Regions from separate parts of the Candidatus Sodalis pierantonii str. SOPE genome, predicted to be linked through region 3. Evidence: predicted binding sites of a transcription regulator. Region 3 holds the regulator's gene; each other region holds the start of a gene.
What was found. Region 3 encodes CRP, which controls carbon source genes, mostly activating them, when cyclic AMP is high. Its sites were predicted from a motif close to ATGTGANNNNNNTCACAT; they were not measured.

Region 1 (5,199 bases), 1.3 Mb from region 3:
GCGTTCCCGCCATTGGGCAGGGGACCTGGTATATGGGCGAGCGTAATAGCGATATCGCGCAGGAGGTGCGCGCGCTGCGCGCCGGGTTGGATTTAGGTTTAACGCTTATCGATACCGCCGAAATGTACGGCGACGGCGGTGCGGAGCGCGTGGTGGGTCAGGCGATCGCCGGTCGTCGCGACGAAGTGTTCCTGGTGTCGAAGGTCTATCCGCAAAACGCCGGCGGACAAAAAGCCCTGACCGCCTGTGAGAATAGCCTCCGCCGCCTAAAGACCGCCCACCTTGATTTGTATTTGCTGCACTGGCGCGGCGGTATTCCGCTGGCGCAAACCGTTGATGCGATGATGTGGCTGCAGCAGGATGGTAAAATCGCCCGCTGGGGCGTGTCCAATCTGGATGTGGCGGATCTGCAAGAGCTATGGTCGCTGACGGGCGGCGACGCGTGCATGACCGATCAGGTACTGTATCACTTGGCCTCGCGGGGGATTGAATATGATCTACTGCCCTGGTGCCGCGAGCGGCGGCTGCCGGTAATGGCTTATTGCCCGCTGGCGCAGGCCGGTAAATTACGTACAGGGTTGATGCACCACGAGGCGGTGCAGGGCATTGCCGCTGAATTAGGGACGAGCGCGGCGCAGGTGCTGCTAGCGTGGGTTATTCGCGAACCGGGAGTGGTGGCTATCCCGAAGGCATCCAGCCTGGCGCATGTGAAAGAGAACGCCGGCGCTTTAGCGATCACCTTATCCGCCGAGCACCTCGTGGCATTGGACCGGGCTTTTCCGGCGCCGCTGGGCAAGACCGCGCTGAATAGTGCTTAAAGCCAAGGCCCGCTATCGCGGGCCTGATTTTAGCGCACGATCAGGATTGGGCGCCGTCATAGCATTGGCGGCGAGCTTGCTCAGGGGCAGCATTCGCCAGAAACCGGTCTGCTGGGCGCTGGGCACCGCCACAGCGATGGCTTAGGACTTGCGCAGGCGCAGCGTCTGCCGTAAACGCGCCGGCGCCGCGGCCGTACTGACCAGCGGATCGTTCACCCGCGTCGTCTCCACGCACACATAGCTCAGATAACTGTCGTCGGCGAAATCGCCGATCGATTGCGAAAGGGACTGCCCGCAGTTCCAGGCCACCACGTCGCTATGGTGTTGATGGTGAACTTCGATGACCCGCCCCAGCACCGGATCATAATAAGGCTTGTCGGCTCAGGTGCGGTATAGACGCGATCCACCTCGCCGGCGAAGGTCACATCGCCCTGTTGTTGTTCAGCCTTGCCGCCGTTGACTTTATCGATAAAGCTGTCGCCGAGCCCGCTGACGTGGATATCGCCAATGGCCCCCACGGTGAAGTAGCTATGCAGCGCGGACGTCGTCTGATACTCACCCTCTGCCACCAGTTCGATACTGCACGTTTGCCCGAGGGTAAAGTGGGCCTTAAGCTGTGAACGGATGGGGGAAAAACGGTTCAGTCAAGGTGCTATCGCGCAGGGTAAAGGTCAAGTGGACCTGTTTATCGTCCTCGCTGTGGTCGCTTAATTCCCAGGGAAGGATGCGGGCGAAGCCGTGGTTGGGAGTGGCAACCTTACCAAACCAGGGCCAACAGATCGGTACGCCGCCGCGGATGGCCACGCCTTCCTGGAAGGCGCTTTTTTCGCTTAACCACAGTACCGGCTTTTCGCCGGCCGGCTGCCAGGCGACAAGATGCGCGCCCTGCAGTGTCACCGCCGCCCGTACCTGCGGATGTTCGACCACCACCAGCGGCAATTCATCTTGCTGGCGTAGCGTTAGAGACGGCGACAGGGTTTATTTGACGGGCAACGCAAAAAGAGAGTCAAACATCGTTATACCTCCTGAGTAAAAGAAAAGGGCGACATCGCTGCCGCCCTTTCGTCATCCGGTCACCAGACTTATTTATTGGCGATATGGGAGATCAGATCCAACACTTTATTGGAATAGCCGGTTTCGTTATCGTACCATGCGACCAATTTGACAAATTTGTCGTTCAGCGCGATACCCGCTTTGGCATCGAATACGGAGGTCAGCTTCTCGCCGTTGAAATCGGTAGATACCACGTCTTCATCGGTGTAGCCCATCACGCCTTTCAGCTCGCCTTCAGCGGCTTTTTTGATGGCGTCGCAGATGTCTTCATAGGAAGCCGGTTTTTCCAGACGCGCGGTCAGGTCGACAACCGAGATGTTCGGCGTCGGGACGCGGAAGGACATACCGGTCAGTTTACCGTTCAGCTCGGGAATGACTTTACCTACCGCTTTGGCGGCGCCCGTCGAGGACGGAATGATGTTCTGGGACGCGCCGCGGCCGCCGCGCCAGTCTTTATGAGACGGGCCATCGACGGTTTTCTGGGTGGCGGTAGTGGCGTGAACGGTGGTCATCAGGGCTTCAACAATACCGAAATTGTCGTTGATAACCTTGGCCAGCGGCGCCAGGCAGTTGGTGGTACAAGAGGCGTTGGACACGATATCCTGGCCATCATAGGCTTTGTGGTTAACGCCCATAACGAACATCGGGGTGTTATCTTTGGACGGCCCGGTCAGCACCACTTTTTTAGCGCCGGCGGTGATGTGCTTGCGCGCGGTTTCGTCGGTCAGGAAGATACCGGTGGCTTCGGCGACAACGTCGACGTCGACCTCGCCCCACTTCAGGTTAGCCGGATCTTTCTCAGAGGTACAGCGGATGGTTTTACCGTTTACCACCAGATGACCGTTTTCCACGGCGACGGTGCCGTTGAAGCGACCATGGGTTGAGTCGTACTTCAACATGTAGGCCATATAATCCGCATCCAGCAGGTCGTTGATGGCAACGATTTCAATGTCGTTACGTTCCTGCGCAGCACGGAAAACAATACGACCGATACGGCCAAAACCGTTGATACCTACTTTGATAGTCATATATTCCACCACCTATTTAATAATGAATAAAAGGTTACTTGTAAATTTACAAAAACCTCGCGCAGCGTCAAGCAGAATCGTGTCAATAGTTGCGACAAATCAATCCACACCCCGTTCAGCGCACGATATGTACGCAATTGACGTCAACACACCTGCAGCTCATATGGGGTCGTCATCGTCCAATATAAACTGCGAAGTTGCAATTTGTGATAAGAATCACATTTCCACGGCTACAACATTTCATTATAGAGTTTATGCCAAAATTGCCTGCCGTGTTGTTAATTATTTGTTATAATGGCTCTACTGGAAAGCTTTCCCATCCCTCGCCAGAGACGTGTAACAATGGCCAATAATACACCCTCACGATTACCCGATGAAGCAATGACCGACATGCAGCGCTATGTCACCCAACAACGCGGCACTGAACCGCCTTACAGCGGTAAGCTGCTGGAAAATAATCGAACGGGGCAGTACCATTGCCTGGTTTGCCATGCGCCGCTATTCTACTCCGAAACGAAATACGAATCAGGCTGTGGCTGGCCGAGCTTTTATGAGCCGGTGAGCGACGAGGCCATCCGCTACCTTGAGGATAACACCCACGGTATGCAGCGGGTGGAAATCCGCTGCGGCACCTGCGATGCCCATTTAGGGCATGTTTTCCCCGACGGGCCGCAACCCACCGGAACGCGGTTTTGCGTCAACAGCGCCTCTATGCGCTTCAAGGACGGTGAAAACGGCGAAGAGGTTGCCGGATAAGCCCAGATTTATCGATTTAGCTAATTATTCCACATGAAAGGTGCGGCAATGGATGTTGTAGCGCTTCTGGCGACGATGACGCCGGAGATTTATCAACGGCTGATGACGGCCGTGGAATTGGGCAAATGGCCCGCCGGGGTGGCGCTAACGCCGGAGCAGCAAGCCAACTGTTTGCAGATGGTTATGCTGTGGCAGTCGCGTCATAACCGTCATCCCGAGCATATGAGCATCGGTACCGATGGCCAGATTACTATGAGGAGTAAGCGTGCCTTGCTGGAAGAACTGAAGGCCGGGACCGTCGACGTACTGAAACCCCAATAAGGCGCCGGCGCGGATTGCTCTGATGGGCTTCGTTTGCGCCTCCGGCGGCTCAGCGCGCGACGGGATCTCACCCTGGACGCAACGGCGTCTCGGCGGACTGTCGGCGAGGCGCTTCAAAGCGCCGATTATCCGCTCGGCGGGGGGGGGCTTGGGGGTTAGCGAACCTCGCAGGTCTCCAGCCGCGCGGCGAAGGCGTCCAGCGTCAGCATTTCTGCGCCGCGGCGCGCCATTTCCCGCAGCGCCTCGGCGCTGTCCTCCGGCTGCAAATTGACGCCGCGGCAGCCGTCGGTGAGCACCTCGACGGCGTAGCCCAAATGCAGGGCGTCCAGCACGCTGTATTTCACGCAATAATCCGTGGCCAATCCCAAGACGGTCAGCCGGTCGATGTCGTGCGCGCGCAGCCAGCCGTCCAGGGCGGTCTGCGCCCGGCGCCCGTTGTCAAAAAAGGTGCTGTAACTGTTGATATGGCGCTGTTCGCCTTTGCGAAATACCGCCGCCAGATCCGTGCGGTTAAGCCGGGGATGGAAGTCCGCGCCCGGGGTATCTTGCACGCAATGCACCGGCCACCAAATCTGCTCAAGCCCCTCCAGTACGCCGAGCGTATTGACCGGCTGCCGCGTTAATGGCGAAACTGCCGTGATCCCGTGGATGCCAGTCCTGGCTGGCCACCGCGGGAATGCTCCGCCGGGCGCACAGCACCAGCGCCGCATTGGCCATGGGGATCACCGCATCGCCCTGCGGCGCCGCCGGCGCAGAAATCATTTTGTAAATCAACCAACAATAATGCTCTGGCTATGGCTTTCTCCTGATGCATCGCTGCTGCTCAATTCGCCGCGCAGATCCTGCTGCATGAGACGGCGGATATCCTGGTAGGGCAACGATTGGCTAAGTAAAAAATGCAGCTTGGTCAGGGCGGCTTCCACCGTCATATCAAAACCGCTAAGGACCCCTGCGCGGGCCAGGGTGTTGCCGGTGGCATAGCCGCCCATATCCACCCGGCCGGAGAGACATTGCGTCAGATTGACCACCACAATACCACGGTCGTCCGCTTGCTTAAGTTCGTGCAATAGCGCCGGGTGCTGCGGCGCATTGTCCACGCCATAGGAGCGCAGAATCAGTGCGCGCACCGGCTGGCGCAGAAAGTTGCCGACCACGTCCGCGGAAATCCCGGGGTAGAGGGTGACCACCCCGACAGGTTGGGGCGTTATGGGATGCACGATAAG
Region 2 (5,199 bases), 690 kb from region 3:
CAACAGCAATGGGGCGCGCTGCGCTATGTCGTGGCGGACAATGGCGATAAAGGGCTGACCTTTGCCGTTGAACCCGTCAAACTTGCGCTGGCCGAGCCCTGATTCATGCACGATAAATGACAAAAAACAAAGCCACCTTAGTATTTCCTCTTTATACTGAGGTCAGGTAAAACTTGCCCTTTGGCACTCATTTTCATCTCTCGCGTTCCCTGAATGGAGGAATAACAATGCGACATCCGTTAGTGATGGGTAACTGGAAACTTAACGGCAGCAAACACATGGTCAACGAACTGATCGCGGCGCTGCGCAATGAACTCAGCAGCGTTGTCGGCTGCGACGTGGCCATCGCCCCGCCGGTGGCCTATCTCGACCTGGCGAAACATCATTTGGGCGGCAGCCGAATCGCTCTCGGGGCACAGAACGTTGACACCCATCTTTCGGGCGCCTTCACCGGCGAAGTTTCCGCCGAAATGCTCAAAGATATCGGCGCGAAATATATCATCATCGGTCATTCCGAACGCCGCACCTATCATAAAGAAAGCGATGAGGTTATCGCCGAAAAATTCGCCGTGCTGAAAGAAGCGGGTCTGATTCCGGTTTTGTGTATCGGTGAGAGCGAGGCGGAAAACGAAGCCGGACAAACTGAAGCGGTATGCGCTCGTCAGATTGATGCGGTACTGAACAGCCTCGGCGCCAAAGCGTTCGAGAATACCGTTATCGCTTATGAGCCCATCTGGGCTATCGGCACCGGCAAATCCGCCACCCCTGCGCAGGCGCAGGCGGTGCATAAATACATCCGCGGCCATATCGCCAAACATGATGCGGCAATCGCGGAGCAGGTCATTATTCAGTACGGCGGCTCGGTCAACGCCGGCAATGCCGCTGAACTGTTTACCCAGCCGGATATTGATGGCGCCTTGGTCGGCGGCGCATCGCTGAAAGCTGACGCTTTCGCCGTAATCGTTAAAGCCGCGGCGCAAGCGAAACAAGACTGACGGCCTACAGCCGACGACGGGGTTCACCGTCATCCTGAAAACAACCGGGCCGGTCACTCGCTGACCGGCCCGGTATTATTGATGGCGACAAGCCGGCGGCTCGCCGCCCGTCAATCGTTAGCGTTGGCTAATCTGATCGAAACTGCCGCCGCTGGCGAAGTGTTCCTTCTGAACTTTGGTCCAATCGCCGAAGGTTTCAGCCAGGGTGAACAGCTTCAGCGTCGGAAACTCTTTGGCGTATTCCTTCGCTACAGCCGCGTCGCGCGGGCGATAATAGTTTTGCGCCGCGATACGCTGCCCCTCGGTTGAATAGAGATAGTTAAGGTACGCCGTGGCGACATCGCGGGTTCCGCGCTTATCCACCACTTTATCCACCACCGACACCGACGGCTCGGCTAAAATCGATTCACTCGGGGTGACGATTTCAAATTGATCCTTACTGTTCAATTCATTGATCGCCAACAACGCTTCATTTTCCCAAGCGATAAGCACATCCCCCTGGCCGCGCTCAACGAAGGTATTGGTTGCGCCGCGGGCGCCGGAATCGAGCACTTCCACATTTTTGAACAGCACTTTCACAAACGCCTGCGCTTTGGCCTGATCGTTATTATTCTGGTGCAGCGCATAGCCCCAGGCCGCCAAATAGTTCCAGCGCGCACCGCCAGAGGTTTTCGGGTTAGGCGTAATAATCGACACGCCGGGTTTGATTAGATCGGGCCAATCATGAATCTGTTTCGGGTTGCCTTTACGCACCAGGAAAACGATGGTTGATGTGTAAGGCGCGGAATTGTCGGGCAGGCGCTTAATCCAGTTTTTATCAATGCGTCCACGTTCGGCGATAGCGTCCACATCCGACTCCAGCGCCAGCGTGACCACATCCGCCTCAATGCCATTGATAACGGAAGTCGCCTGTTTACCGGAACCGCCATGAGACTGGCGCACCGTAACATGATCGCCGGTTTTTTGCTGCCAGTATTGGCTAAACGCCTTATTGTATTGCTGATAGAATTCACGGATAGGATCATAGGAAACATTCAGAAGCTGTACATCCTTAGCCATTACGCTTCCTGACAGCAACATGAGTAATACGCCGGCACGCCATTTGGACATCTTTCACTCCCTCTGGAAATGTTTGGAATTGAAAACGTTTTTTGCAGAGAGTGGCAGAAAAATATAGCCAGCTAAAAGAATATAAAAATAGTTTATATAACCAAAGAATATAATGTGAATTGTCAGCATGAAGCATGAGGGGAGCCGGCGCACGGCGCGCCAAAGCGCTTGCCCCCAGCAGCGAGGGCAAGCCAGCCGGCGAAATCAGAAGAGTTTTTTTGCCGTTTCCAGAATATCGCTGCGGAAGGGCCGTTTCATATTTTCGATGGCGTCAACGATATCGTGATGCACCAACCGCTCATTTTGCACCCCAACACAACGGCCACCATAGCCCTGCAACAGCAGTTCGATGGAATACGCGCCCATGCGCGAGGCCAAAATACGATCGTACGCCACCGGACTGCCGCCGCGCTGGATATGGCCCAGCACCGTGGCGCGGGTTTCCCGTCCCGTTTCTTTTTCGATGTATTGCGCCAACTCGGCGACATTACAGACGTGTTCGGTGATAGCGACAATGGCGTGTTTTTTACCCTTAGCAATACCCGCCTTGATTTCGTAAACCAGGTCTTCCGGTTTGAATTCCACTTCAGGTAGCACAATGAATTCGCAGCCGCCGGCAATGGCCGCCGCCATGGTCAAATCACCGCAATACCGGCCCATGACTTCCACGATGGAGATACGTTGATGGGACGTAGAGGTGTCGCGCAGGCGGTCGATAGCCTCGACGACGGTTTCCAGCGCGGTAAAATAGCCAATAGTGTAATCGGTGCCCGCCACGTCATTATCAATCGTGCCAGGCAGGCCAATACAGGGGAAACCCATTTCAGTCAAGCGCTTGGCGCCCATATAGGAGCCGTCGCCGCCGATCACCACCAGTGCATCCAGGCCGCGCTTGGTCATGTTTTCAATAGCGATAGCGCGCGTGCCCTCCTCTCGGAATTCTGGAAAACGAGCGGAGCCGAGAAAGGTACCGCCGCGGTTAATCATATCCGAGACGCTATAGCGGTCCAGTTTCGCCATCCGATCCTGAAATAGGCCCAGGTAACCATCATAAATTCCGTAAACTTCCAGGCCTTCGGAAAGCCCGGCCCGCACGACGCCCCGGATGGCCGCATTCATTCCTGGTGAATCACCGCCGCTTGTCAGTACACCGATTTTTTTAATCATGACTACCTCTGAACTTAAAATACTGCTTGTAGAATACAATACGTTTGTTACCGCTTTTCCCATCAGCAACGAATGCCGGGGCTTGTGATGAAAGAGTATGACAAAACGCCAAAGCTGAATTGATTCATGTCAGACTACTTTCCAATACTCAGCGAATAAATACCCGTTTCACGGTACATATCATACTGTAAAACGTACCCGACCGCTTCCGCTTTAATGTGGCCACCGGCACCACATCGGCAGCATAAATCCCTGCCGTCAAGCATGCACCGGTGCTAACAAGGTGCTGTTTATATACCATTTTAGTACCAACCGCCTTCGCACGGCGCGATAGCCCGTCTACCATGGTATCAACCCTCGCCTTAATTTAAACCGCAGTTAAACCGGACGCCGGTTAACCGCCTCAGTCTTATTTTGTGACATAAGTCACATTGAAAAGCGTTATACTGCCGCTGAGATCCCCAGATACTGTTAACGCAGGGTAATGACACCATGATTTCCGGAACGCGTATTGCCGATGCACTGCAAATGATTTTGAATATCGGCCTGGTATGCTTGAGTATAATATTGATTATTTTCTTGGGCAGGAAAACCTTCGATTTGGCACGGGTGCTGCTCAACGCTAGAGAGCAAAGTTCCACCTACCTGCTTATCGAAGGCATTGTCACTTATTTTCTTTACTTTGAATTTATCGCTCTGATAGTGAAATATTTCCAGTCCGGATATCACTTTCCCCTACGTTACTTTATTTATATAGGCATCACGGCCATCATCCAACTCATCGTCGTCGATCATGAAAACCCGTTGGATACGCTATGTTATTCCTCCGCCATTTTGATATTGGTGGTGACATTGTGGCTGGCCAATAGCTCGAGACTGATGCGCGAATAGGCCCGGGCGGCTCCCGATTTTTTGCGGTGAGCGCTATCATCCGCACCGCTGCTATCCAGCCCGGTTTTCGCCGTCGCTTTTATTTGAGGAATTTGCTCTCCACCGCGCGCATTCTGGCGTCGCCTTGCAGCGCGATAATATCGCTCACGGTAGGTAATGCGGCATCCACGCGATGAATGCCGCCATCGCGCCGTATCTACCCAAAGAGACTGCGCATCGCCCCCACTGCGGCGCGGATAGCGTGATTCCCATCAATGACGATCCCCACTTTGCCGCTGGCGGCAATGGTCGACTCGGTAAGCTGTGGATAGGCCGTAGGCACTAGCACCAGCGGAACCCGGCCGGCCCAGGCATCGATGAAAGCGAGGATCTCGGCGGGCGTTTTCTGCCGGGAATGGATGAGGATCGCATCCGCGCCCGCTTCCTGGTATGCGTAAGCCCGGCGCAATGCTTCTTCCTGGCCCAGCCCTGCAATCAACGCCTCAACCCGGGCGATGATCACTAAATTATTATTCTGTCGGGCGTCGATAGCGGCGCCAATCTTACCCTGAAACGTCTCGGTATTGACTAATTCTTGCCGCCCACCGGCGCGCAGGCTCGTGTCTTTGGGAAAGGTTTTATCCTCCATCACCACCGCTGAAACGCCGGCCGCCTCATACTGCGGGATAACATAGCTGACATTCACCACGTTACCAAAGCCGGTATCGATATCCGCAATCACAGGCGTCGCGACGACGGATGCGATGGCGCGCATCATCTCCAGATGAATCCCCATGGGCAAAATCGGCACCGCATAGCTGGCCGCCAACTCGAAACCGCTGCCCCAGATGCCGTCAAAACCCGCCTCTTCAGCAAGCCGCGCACACAAGGGATTATGGGCGGCCATGACGGTGAAAAACCGCCGGCCGTTGAGCGCCGAGCGCAACATCGCGTGCTTAGACATAGTTTACTCCTTATCGGATGAAATCATGGTTCGCGGCAGCGGCGGCGCTGATTTTCCCTTCGCCGTTCATCTTTTTGCGCGCCGCGGTGCTAA
Region 3 (5,199 bases):
TACGCTCCATCAAGTTCAACTTGGTACCCGGTTCACGCATCGGTCTGCTGGGACGCAACGGCGCCGGTAAATCGACGCTTATCAAGCTCCTGGCCGGAACCCTGCCGCCACAGTCGGGGACGGTGTCGCTGGCGAAAGGCATCAAGCTTGGCTACTTCGCCCAGCACCAGTTGGAGTTTTTGCGCGCCGATAAAACGCCGCTGCAACACCTGAGCCGGCTGGCGCCAAAGGAGTCTGAGCAATCGCTGCGCGATTTCCTGGGCGGCTTCGGCTTTCAGGGCGACAAAGTCACCGACCAGACGGCGCGTTTTTCCGGCGCCGGGACCACGACCACCAGCCTGGCTTTTCGCAAAATCTTTCAACAGTTGAACATTCGCGCCGCGGAGTTGGAAGGCGATAGCTTTCACCACTTCACCCGGCCGGAAATGGATTTGGCCATTCGTAAAGCGCTCGATTTAGGTCGGCACGTGAGTTATTTCGGCCCGGATGCGAATAACTTCGATCTTCTGGAAAGAACGTTTTATCACTATGGGGAAAGCGGACGCGGGCAGGCGCGCAAATATTTGCATACCTACGACGAAGCGGTTCCTTATAATCAGGTCCCCGGCACCTTTACCCCCTGGCAGCCCCTGCCGGAACCTACCGACGTCCTATTCTACGAGGGGCTGCACGGCGGCGTTGTGACCGAGCATAATGACGTTGCGCGGCACGTGGATTTGCTGGTGGGGGTGGTGCCGATAGTCAATCTGGAGTGGATCCAGAAATTGATGCGCGATACCAACGAACGGGGCCACTCCCGCGAAGCGGTCATGGATTCCGTGGTGCGATCCATGGAAGATTATATCAATTTTATCACGCCGCAATTTTTCCGTACCCATATCAACTTTCAGCGGGTGCCGACGGTGGACACCTCCAATCAGTTCGCCGCCAAAGCGATCCCGTCGCTGGACGAAAGCTTTGTGGTTATTCACTTTCGCGGCCTGGACGCCATGGATTTTCCCTATTTACTGGCGATGCTGCAGGGATCTTTCATTTCCAATATCAATACGCTGGTGGTGCCGGGCGGCAAAATGGGTTTGGCGATGGAACTGATCATGGCGCCGCTAGTCAAGCAATTGCTGGAAGGGAAACAGATTCGCTAAGCGGCTTCACGCAGGCGCCGCGCGCGGGAACGACGCGCGGCGCCAATCGGGTGAGGCATTATGCGGCTTAGCGCCGCGCCCCGGCAGTCAAGCGCGCCCCGCGCGATCAGTCGAGGCGACGTACCTCAAAGCTGTGGGTGATACTGGCGGCTTTACCCAGCATCAGCGAGACCGAACAATACTTTTCCGCCGACAGCGCGCTCGACGATCTTATCCGTCAAATCGCGGCCGGTGACGATAAAATGCAGATTGATTTGGATAAACAGACGCGGCGCTTCCTCGCGGCGCGTCGAGGTTAACTTGACCTCACAGTCGCGCACATCGGCGCGGCCCTTTTGCAGAATCGAAACCACGTCAATAGCGCTACAGCCGCCGGCGGACATAAGCAGCATTTCCATTGGGCTTGGGGCCTTTTCGCCGCTGTTGCCATCTATGATAATCTGGTGGCCCGAGGCGGATTCGCCGATAAAAGACAGCCCTTCTACCCACTTTACTCGCGCTTGCATATCGTTAACTCCTGATAATATTCTTTGTGAAAGACTACCTTTTTGCCGCCAAACTGGCAATGTAACCGCAGATGCATCATGCTGAAGCGAGACAACACAAGACAGTTTCTTAAAGCTATGCTAAAAAACAAGGCAGGATCGAACTCACCGACAGTGAAAGAGCAAGAGAGCGATCGAAACGTCACCAACATTGGACCCTGATAAATTCCCTTGCGAGGTTCCGTTTATGAACGGAACGACATCATAATAACACCTTACCTTACAGGGAATACACCGTTCCTAAACAGGGCGGCGATGACAAAAGAGGATAACAGCGAATGGTTCTCGGCAAACCGCAAACAGACCCGACTCTCGAATGGTTCCTGTCTCATTGCCATATTCATAAGTATCCATCGAAGAGTACGTTGATTCACCAGGGTGAAAAGGCAGAAACGCTCTACTATATCGTCAAAGGCTCCGTCGCAGTGCTTATCAAGGACGAAGAAGGCAAGGAGATGATCCTCTCCTACCTGAATCAGGGCGATTTTATCGGCGAACTGGGGTTGTTTGAAGAGGGGCAGGAGCGCAGCGCATGGGTGCGGGCGAAAACGGCCTGCGAAGTGGCTGAGATATCCTACAAGAAATTTCGCCAGTTGATTCAGGTCAATCCCGACATTCTGATGCGTCTGTCTTCACAAATGGCCAGCCGCCTGCAGGTGACCTCAGAGAAAGTCGGCAACCTGGCTTTCCTGGATGTGACTGGGCGTATCGCGCAAACGTTATTGAATTTAGCCAAGCAGCCGGACGCCATGACTCACCCGGACGGTATGCAAATAAAAATCACCCGGCAGGAAATCGGCCAAATAGTCGGCTGTTCACGGGAAACGGTCGGCCGTATTTTGAAAATGCTTGAGGATCAAAATCTCATCTCTGCCCACGGTAAAACCATTGTCGTTTACGGAACCCGCTAATCCCCTTTCACCACGGGCATGGTCAGGACGGCCATGCCTTTTTAGCTGACTTATGTGGCGCAGACTCATCTACCACCCTGAAGTGAATTATGCCCTGCGGCAGACCATTGTGCTTTGCCTGCCGGTCGCCATCGGACTGATGTTCGGCAGCCTGCAGCAAGGTCTGCTGTTCTCGCTGGTGCCCGCCTGTTGCAACATCGCCGGGCTTGATCAGCTCCATAAGCGTTTCTTTAAGCGGCTGGTGGTCGGCGGCTCGCTGTTCGCCCTGAGCAGTATTTTCATCCAGCTGCTGTTGGCGCACGGCGTGCCGCTGCCGTTTGTCATACTGGGGTTGGCGCTGCTGTTCGGCGTCAGCGGCGAAATAAGCCCGCTACACGGCCGCTTGCTGCCGGCATCGCTGATTGCCGCGGTATTTACCCTGGGGCTGACCGGCAATGTGCCGCTTTGGCTGCCGCCGCTGCTCTATCTGGCAGGGACCGCCTGGTATGGGCTGTTTAACGCGCTGTGGTTCCGGCTATGGCAAGAGCAGCCGATGCGCGAGGCGCTCAGTCTGCTCTACCGCGAACTGGCGGATTATATCGAAGCGAAGTACAGTTTGCTGACTCAGCATACCGATCCGAACAGTGCGCTACCGCCGCTGTTCGCCCGCCAGCAGAAGGTCATCGACCAGATTGCCCAAGTGTATCAGCAGTTGCATATGCTCTCGGCCAACCATCTCAGCCAGTACAAAAGACTACTGCACGCCTTCCAGGTCGCGTTGGATCTGCAAGAGCATATCACGGTGAGTCTGCATCAGCCGGATGAAGTGCAAAAGCTGGTGCAGCAAAGCCACGCCGAGGCGGTGTTGCGCTACAACGCGCGTATCGTCGCCCCCGGCTGCGCGTCCTGGCGGACGATATTCTCTATCATCGCCAACCTGACCGGTTTGCCGCGGATGCCGGCTTGTCGGCGCTGGAAAAAATTGCCCGCCACCATCCGGATAACCCGGTAGGCCAGTTCTGCTATTTCCATTTCAGCCGCATCTATCGCCTGTTGCGTTCCCAGCGCCCCCTCTATCGTCGCGATGTGATGGCGGATAACCAGCAGCGGTTGCCGTTCTGGCCGGCGCTTGCGCAGTTATTGCTCCTTGAAATCGATGGCGCTGCGTAACGCCGCCCGCCTGGGCCTCATGCTGGCGGTCGGCAGCAGTTTGGGCCTGGTGTTCAATCTGCCGAAACCTTACTGGATCCTGATGACCATCATGTTTGTCAGTCAGAATGGTTACAACACGACCCGGGTGCGTATACAACATCGGGCGCTGGGTACCCTGGCTGGTCTGGTGATTGCCGCGGGTACGCTTCAACTAAAGATGGGCGACGGCGTCATCCTGACCGACATGCTGGTGGTGACTCTGGCCGGCTATTTGGTACTGCGCAAAAATTACGGTCTGTCGATGACCGGTATGACGGTGGTGACCGTGTATACCCTGCAATTGTTGTCGTTGAACGGCGCGCATTTCCTGCTGCCGCGGCTGGTGGACACCTTGATTGGCTGTATGCTGGCCTTTGGCGGCACGCTGTGGCTGTGGCCGCAATGGCAGAGCGGGCTGTTGCGCAAAAACGCCCATCAGGCGCTGGAGCGGGATCAGGAAGCGTTGCGGCTGCTGTTGCAGCCCGCCCCCGGCGCGCCCGCGCTGGCTTATGCCCGCATGCGGGTCAACCAAGCGCACAATGCCTTGTTCACCTCCTTAAGCCAGGCGATGCAGGAGCCGGGGTTCAATTCCCGCTATCTGAGCGATATGCGCTTATGGGTCACCCATAGTCAGTTCATTGTCGAACACATCAACGCCATGACGACGCTGGCGCGCGATCACTATATGCTGACCGATACGTTGGCGGCCAGACTATCTGGCCTCTTGCGAGGTGGCGCTGCAAAGCTGTCAGCAACGGCTGGAATATGACGGCCCGAGCACCGAAAATCCGGGTATTTTCAACACTGATGGCCCGCAGGATCAGGCGGTGACGCTCATGGAACGTCATTTGCGGCGCATATTGTTCCATCTCTGCGTGATGCATACGATTTCGTCGGTGGCGTGGCCGCAGCACGGTTTTTGGCTCGCGAGCCGTTTGCGCGATACGCCGCCAAACTAGCGCCGTGGCCGGCGAGAGGGCAAAACCGCCTCAAGCCGGCGGAAGGACAGTACTGGCACAGACCGGCTGATAGCGATGGCGTCTTGATAAACGTCCCTGATGCCGGGGTTGAAAGCGCAGCGCCGGACGCGTGAAAAACCGCCCGCGCAGAAAAGCTGCAGATTCCGACGTATCCGATCAGCTGTTCCGGCGACATCCGATCAGTTATTCCGATATTTTCCGATCACCCATTCCAGTGATATTCGATCACGTGTTCGCACATCTTCTGACTCGAGTTTAGTCTATTTTTCCTGTGCTGGCTACTCCTTGCTCTTTGCGTAGTGATTCGCCTTTAAGTTCCAGTCTATAGCTGGGGTGTACTAACCGATCGAGTAACGCGTCAGCTGTCGTGGGGTTTTCTATCAGTCCATACCATTTTTTCACCGGCAGTTGACTGATCAGGATGCTGCTGCTTTTGTCGTAGCGATCTTCC
Region 4 (5,199 bases), 540 kb from region 3:
CGTGCTACTTTAGAGTCTGCGCCAGCTCAGGCCAGATCGGATTGTGCCGGCGTTCATACTCTTGATGCGCTTCGGGATTGACCTGCATAATAAAGGTTTTTCTTATCATCACATTTCCCCGTTCAACGCGACTCAACGTCCAGCGCCGCCGCCATCGGCGTCACGCCGAAACGCTCGCCGAGCGCGACGAGTTCAGCGCAACTGATGGTCTGCTTTTTGCCCCCCATCGAGCGGACTTTCATCATCACCTCGGCGGATTTTTCCGCGGTATCAATCAGGCCGAAAGCGTCATCCAACGAGGGAGCGCTGGCGAAAATACCGTGAAAAGGCCAGAGCACCAGCGAATGCGCGTGCATTTTTTCCGAGGTAGCGGCGCCAATACCGTCGGTCCCGGGGACCATCCAGGGAATGATGCCTACCCCGTCGGGGAACACCACCAGACACTCGGTGCTGCCTTCCCACAGCTCGCGGGTAAAGCGGGCGGTATCCAGCTCCAGCACATAGCTTAAGGCGATAAGATTGGTGGCGTGGCAGTGCATGATGACCCGATCGCCGCCTCCCGTCACTTGTTTACGCACGGCATGGGACTGCAGGTGCGTGGCCAGCTCGGAAGTGAGCAGTCCACCGGCGATAAGCCCCCACAGGATACGGTAACCGGTGCCGTCCTCATTGAGTTGCAACAGTGTTAAACTGTCGGCGGGAGAGAGCTGCACGTTGCGGAAAAATTTGCCGGAGCCGGTGACCAGAAAATAACTGCCGGCCAGCGCCGGCACCGGCGCCGACAATGTTTCGCTGCGCGGCTGCGGGTTAAACTCTGCCCGGTAGGGGGGCGACATCCTCTAGCGTCAGGCGCAGGCTTACGTTACCGCCGTTGCGTTCGTCCCAGCCTTTGAGCCACATATCGCTGGTCGCCTTGACCATGTCCTGAACGAACCAGGAAGAAAGTAATGATTGCATAACCAGGTATCCTCAGCGTTGACTTAACACGGTTTGTTCATATTCGCGCACCGACGACAGCCAATCGCTGCCCACCGGTACCTGATGTTGTTGGCAAGAACGATCCCACACCGCCTATCACGGCAGCGATTTTTGCTCCTCCAGCAGCGCCAGACGCGCCGTATAATCGCCGTCCTGTCCCAAGCGACGCAACGTGTCCGTGGGCTCCAGCAGCGCGCGCAGCAGCGCTTTTTTCATATTACGGGTGCCGATAACCCAGGCGGCGATACGGCTAATGGAGGCATCAAAGAAGTCCAGGTCGATATGGACCCGGTTGAACAGTTTTTGCCGCACGATCTCGCTGGCGATAGCCTGTGTTTCATCGTCCAGCAGAACCACATGATCGCTATCCCAGCGCACCGGCCGGCTAACGTGCAGCCGCAAACGCGGGACAAACAGGCTGGCGCTGGAGATTTTATCGGAGATGACCTCGGTGGGATGGAAATGACCGGCGTCCATGCACAGCGCGGTACCGCGGCTGGTGGCGTAGGCAAGGTAGAATTCCGCCGAACCGACGGTATAATTTTCCGCGCCGATGCCGAATAATTTACTTTCCACCGCGTCGATATGATGGCGCGGGCCCAGTTTTTCCGCCAAAACCGTATCCAGCGCCGCCATCAGCCGCTCGCGCGGCGCCAGCCGATCAATGGTGAGATCTTTCATCCCGTCCGGTACCCAGATATTCATCACCGACGCCGTTCCCAATTCACGGCCGAAATAGGCGGAAATGCGACGGCTGGCCTGGCAGTGCTCAATCCAAAATTGACGAATCTTGTCATCGGCATGGGAAAGGGTGAAGCCATCAGCGCTCAATGGATGGGAAAAGCAGGTAGGATTAAAGTCTAGCCCCAGATGCTGATCCCGCGCCCAGGCGACCCAGCGGGCGAAATGCGCCGGCTCGATGGCGTTGCGCTCTACCGGTTGCTCCGCCTCCAGATAAATGGTGTGCAGATTGAGCCGCTTCGATCCCGGGATCAGGCTAAACGCCTGCTCCAGATCGGCGCGCAGTTACTGAGCATTGGTGGCTTTACCGGGATAATTACCGGTGGCCTGAATCCCCCCGGTCAAGGTGCCGGTGGGGTTCTCACAACCGGCAACATCGTCGCCCTGCCAGCAATGCATCGAAACGGGCAGCGTATCCAGCAGCGCCAGCGCCTGCTCCACGTTGACATCACTATCGGCGTAGCGCTGTTTGGCCAGTTGCCAGGCTTGTTCAAGGGATGAGTTCATAACAGGATTTCCTCTTGCGAATGGCAAAGCGCCTGAAAGCGTTGCCAATGATGGGCAAAATCGGGTATCGGGCTGGGCAGGTAGTGCGCCAGCGGAAAACTGCGCGTGACGATCCGGCGCCAGGCCGCTACGTCTGTCACTTCGTTAAGCGCCATGAGCTGGCACCCCACGTTGCCGAGCGCGGACGCTTCCACCGGCCCCGCGGACACCGACAGTTGGCAGCAATCGGCGGTGAGCTGGTTAAGCCAGCGGTTTTGGCTGCCGCCGCCGACGATATGCAGCAGCGCCGGCAGACTCTCAATCCCCAGCTCCTGGGTGATGCGGTTCAGTAACCACAGGCCCATAATATTTTTAAGCACCCGGTAGCGGCCGTTCACGCCGCCTTCATTGGTAATATTCAGCGCCAGGGCGCGGCCGTCGCAAAACGGATTGTGGCTTTCCACGCCCATTAACGACCAGGTGCCGGAGCTCAGGTAGGCGCAGCTTTCGTCTTGCAGGGGCGAGGCGACCACCGCGCTGGCGGTATCATGAGTCGCCACGGCGATAACCGCCACCCGTTGTCCTGACGGGCTAATCCAATAACCGGGCGTATTGCCCGGTGGGCGAGGGGTACCGAACCAATGGCGGGGGACCCCCAGATAGTCCAACAGGGCGTGATCCCAATCATTCGTCGCCAGATTAAGCAGTTGCGTGGTACTGGCGTTGGTATATTCCCAGTTAAGCGCGCCGGTCAGCCGGTAATGAAAGTAATCGGGGATCAGCAGCAGATGCGCGACGTCGTTTGCCGCAGCCTCCGGCTGCCGCTGACGCCAGGCTTGCAACTGATAAAGGGTGTTAAACGGCAGAAATTGGATCCCGGTACGCCGGTAGATGTCCTCCCGGCCCAGATCGGCGCTCACCTGCGCCATGACGCCATCGGTGCGATGGTAGCGGTAACTGACCGCCGGCGCGACGCGCGCGCCCGCCTGGTCAAGTAACACATAATCCACGCCCCAGGTATCAATACCGATGCTGTCTAGAATTGTGCCGTCGCGATCCAACTGACCGATGCCGGTAAGGATTTCCTGCTCGAGGCGGTCCAAGTCCCAACAATCCGCCCCCTGCTGCTTAACGAAGCCGTTAGCGAAGCGGTGAACTTCCCGCAGGCTTATCTGCTGCGCGGCGCCGTCCCAGGTCGCCAGCATCACTCGGCCGCTGGTGGCGCCCAGATCGACCGCTATGATATTTCGCATCGCCATAGTCCTTGTCCTCGTTGCTGCTCTGGTTGGCAGTGTAAGCAGGAACAGGCGACGCCACCTTCCGGTGGCTGCCACCGGCGCTAGCGGGCTGGCAAAATCGTCAAGGTGAATGTGAATCCGATCACAAAAGCAATATCGCCTCCGTTTGTCGCCGCGCCCCCCTCCGGCCACCTGTGATCTTCGCCGCAAAATCCATCACGGGGGCCGCAAAACTTGAAAAAAAACCGCAATGCGGCGTTTGACGGTCGGGAATTGAAGGCGTACCGCATTATCGCGGCATAAGATAAGGTCCCTGTATCATGCTGAGGTGCCTGAAATGACGTTACTGTACGGTGATGATTTTTTTGTTTCCCCAGACGCTACGGTTGCCATCGTACCCCGCCCGCCGCAGTGGGATTTTCCCGAGCATTATCACGATTTCTGGGAGATAGTGCTGGTGGAAAACGGATCGGGCATACATGTCTTCAACGATCAACCTCACATGCTGTGTAGCGGCACCGTCTGTTTTGTCCGGGCCGATGACCACCATCTGTTTGAAAGCGTGGATCGGCTGAATATGATCAACGTGCTGTACCGCGCCCCCAACGGATTTCGTTTTTTGCAGAATATCGCTCCGTTTCTGCCGGGCGAACGACAGGTTCACTGGCAAGTCAATCACGCGGCGCTGCAGCAGGCCAAGCAATTGATTCACACTCTCGACGCGCTGAGCGGTGATCTGTCGTCGGAGAATATTGCCGCCAGCGAAGGGCAATTTCTGCAATTGCTTATCGTGCTGCGCCAGGGGTGTTTCCAGGCCCACAGCGACGGCAACCGCGAGCAGCGTCTGCAAGATCTGTTACGCTGGCTTCAGCATAATTTCAGCGACAATGTCGACTGGCTGACCCTCGCCGATCAATTTCAGTTACCGCTGCGCACGCTACATCGCCAGCTAAAGCAGCAAACCGGGATGACGCCTCAGCGATATTTGAACCGGTTACGCCTGCTGGAGGCGCGCAAGCAGCTAAAACAGTCCGATAAAACGATCACGGAAATTGCCCACGCCTGTGGTTTTAGCGATAGCAATCATTTCTCCACCCAGTTCCGGCGTGAGTTCTCTCATTCGCCGAAAATGCTGCGCCAGGGCTATCCCGACCTGTTGTAGGTGCCGCACGCGACGGGCGGTTACCCGGCCATCACCGCCCCTCCTTCCGACGCGACAAAAAATGTGTTTTGCAACGATAATCAGATAATTAACCACAAAATTATGTCATTATTCTCTATTGCTTTTTAGCTTAGGGGATGACGGCATGAATGGCCTTAAGCTGCAGGTTTCCGACTATTTCCTGACCGACAAAAACGCGGTCACCGTTGCCGATCGTCGACCACAGCCCGCCTTTCCACAGCATAGTCATGAGTTTGACGAAATCGTCTTTGTCTGGCGCGGCAATGGCCTGCATATTCTTAATGAAGTGCCCTATCCCATCACCTGTGGCGATCTTTTTTATATCAACGCCCGCGACCGCCACGGTTATGAATCGGTCAACGATTTAGAGCTGGATAACGTTTTATACCGGCGCGAACTGCTTACCCTCAACGTTAACTGGCAGGATCTGCTTCCCGGCCATGCTTCGGGGACGGAGGCGCGACAGTATTGGCGTTTAAGCACGCCCGGCATGGCCATTTTGCGCCAGAGCGTCGATGCGCTGGCGCAGGAGTGCATGAAATCCGATGCGCTATCGCTGCTGCTGAGTGAAAC

Region 1: the regulator CRP is predicted to act here: its motif matches at 3,104-3,121, upstream of msrB (peptide-methionine (R)-S-oxide reductase MsrB).
Region 2: the regulator CRP is predicted to act here: its motif matches at 3,687-3,704, upstream of psiE (phosphate-starvation-inducible protein PsiE).
Region 4: the regulator CRP is predicted to act here: its motif matches at 3,574-3,591, upstream of rhaS (HTH-type transcriptional activator RhaS).

The regions. Positions count from the first base shown of each region.
Region 1 covers NZ_CP006568.1:1,519,684-1,524,882, reverse strand. The annotation lists gene SOPEG_RS07790 (aldo/keto reductase) at 1-818, shown strand, start outside; partial or broken gene SOPEG_RS07785 (D-hexose-6-phosphate mutarotase) at 960-1,793, opposite strand; gene gapA (glyceraldehyde-3-phosphate dehydrogenase) at 1,901-2,899, opposite strand; gene msrB (peptide-methionine (R)-S-oxide reductase MsrB) at 3,242-3,655, shown strand; gene SOPEG_RS07770 (YeaC family protein) at 3,704-3,976, shown strand; partial or broken gene pncA (bifunctional nicotinamidase/pyrazinamidase) at 4,132-4,790, opposite strand; gene ansA (asparaginase) at 4,747-5,199, opposite strand, start outside.
Region 2 covers NZ_CP006568.1:919,504-924,702, reverse strand. The annotation lists gene SOPEG_RS04830 (DUF1454 family protein) at 1-102, shown strand, start outside; gene tpiA (triose-phosphate isomerase) at 228-995, shown strand; gene SOPEG_RS04820 (sulfate ABC transporter substrate-binding protein) at 1,113-2,105, opposite strand; gene pfkA (6-phosphofructokinase) at 2,310-3,272, opposite strand; gene psiE (phosphate-starvation-inducible protein PsiE) at 3,765-4,163, shown strand; gene SOPEG_RS04805 (phosphonopyruvate hydrolase) at 4,360-5,106, opposite strand; gene SOPEG_RS04800 (hypothetical protein) at 5,124-5,199, shown strand, end outside.
Region 3 covers NZ_CP006568.1:226,185-231,383, forward strand. The annotation lists partial or broken gene SOPEG_RS30340 (ATP-binding cassette domain-containing protein) at 1-284, shown strand, start outside; gene SOPEG_RS29045 (phosphoribulokinase) at 258-1,142, shown strand; partial or broken gene SOPEG_RS01300 (OsmC family protein) at 1,249-1,648, opposite strand; gene crp (cAMP-activated global transcriptional regulator CRP) at 1,966-2,598, shown strand; partial or broken gene SOPEG_RS01310 (YccS/YhfK family putative transporter) at 2,651-4,727, shown strand; gene istB (IS21-like element ISSoEn3 family helper ATPase IstB) at 5,004-5,199, opposite strand, start outside.
Region 4 covers NZ_CP006568.1:4,199,562-4,204,760, reverse strand. The annotation lists partial or broken gene rhaM (L-rhamnose mutarotase) at 1-109, opposite strand, end outside; partial or broken gene rhaD (rhamnulose-1-phosphate aldolase) at 123-957, opposite strand; partial or broken gene SOPEG_RS20840 (L-rhamnose isomerase) at 970-2,226, opposite strand; gene SOPEG_RS20835 (FGGY family carbohydrate kinase) at 2,223-3,464, opposite strand; gene rhaS (HTH-type transcriptional activator RhaS) at 3,781-4,605, shown strand; gene SOPEG_RS20825 (helix-turn-helix domain-containing protein) at 4,751-5,199, shown strand, end outside.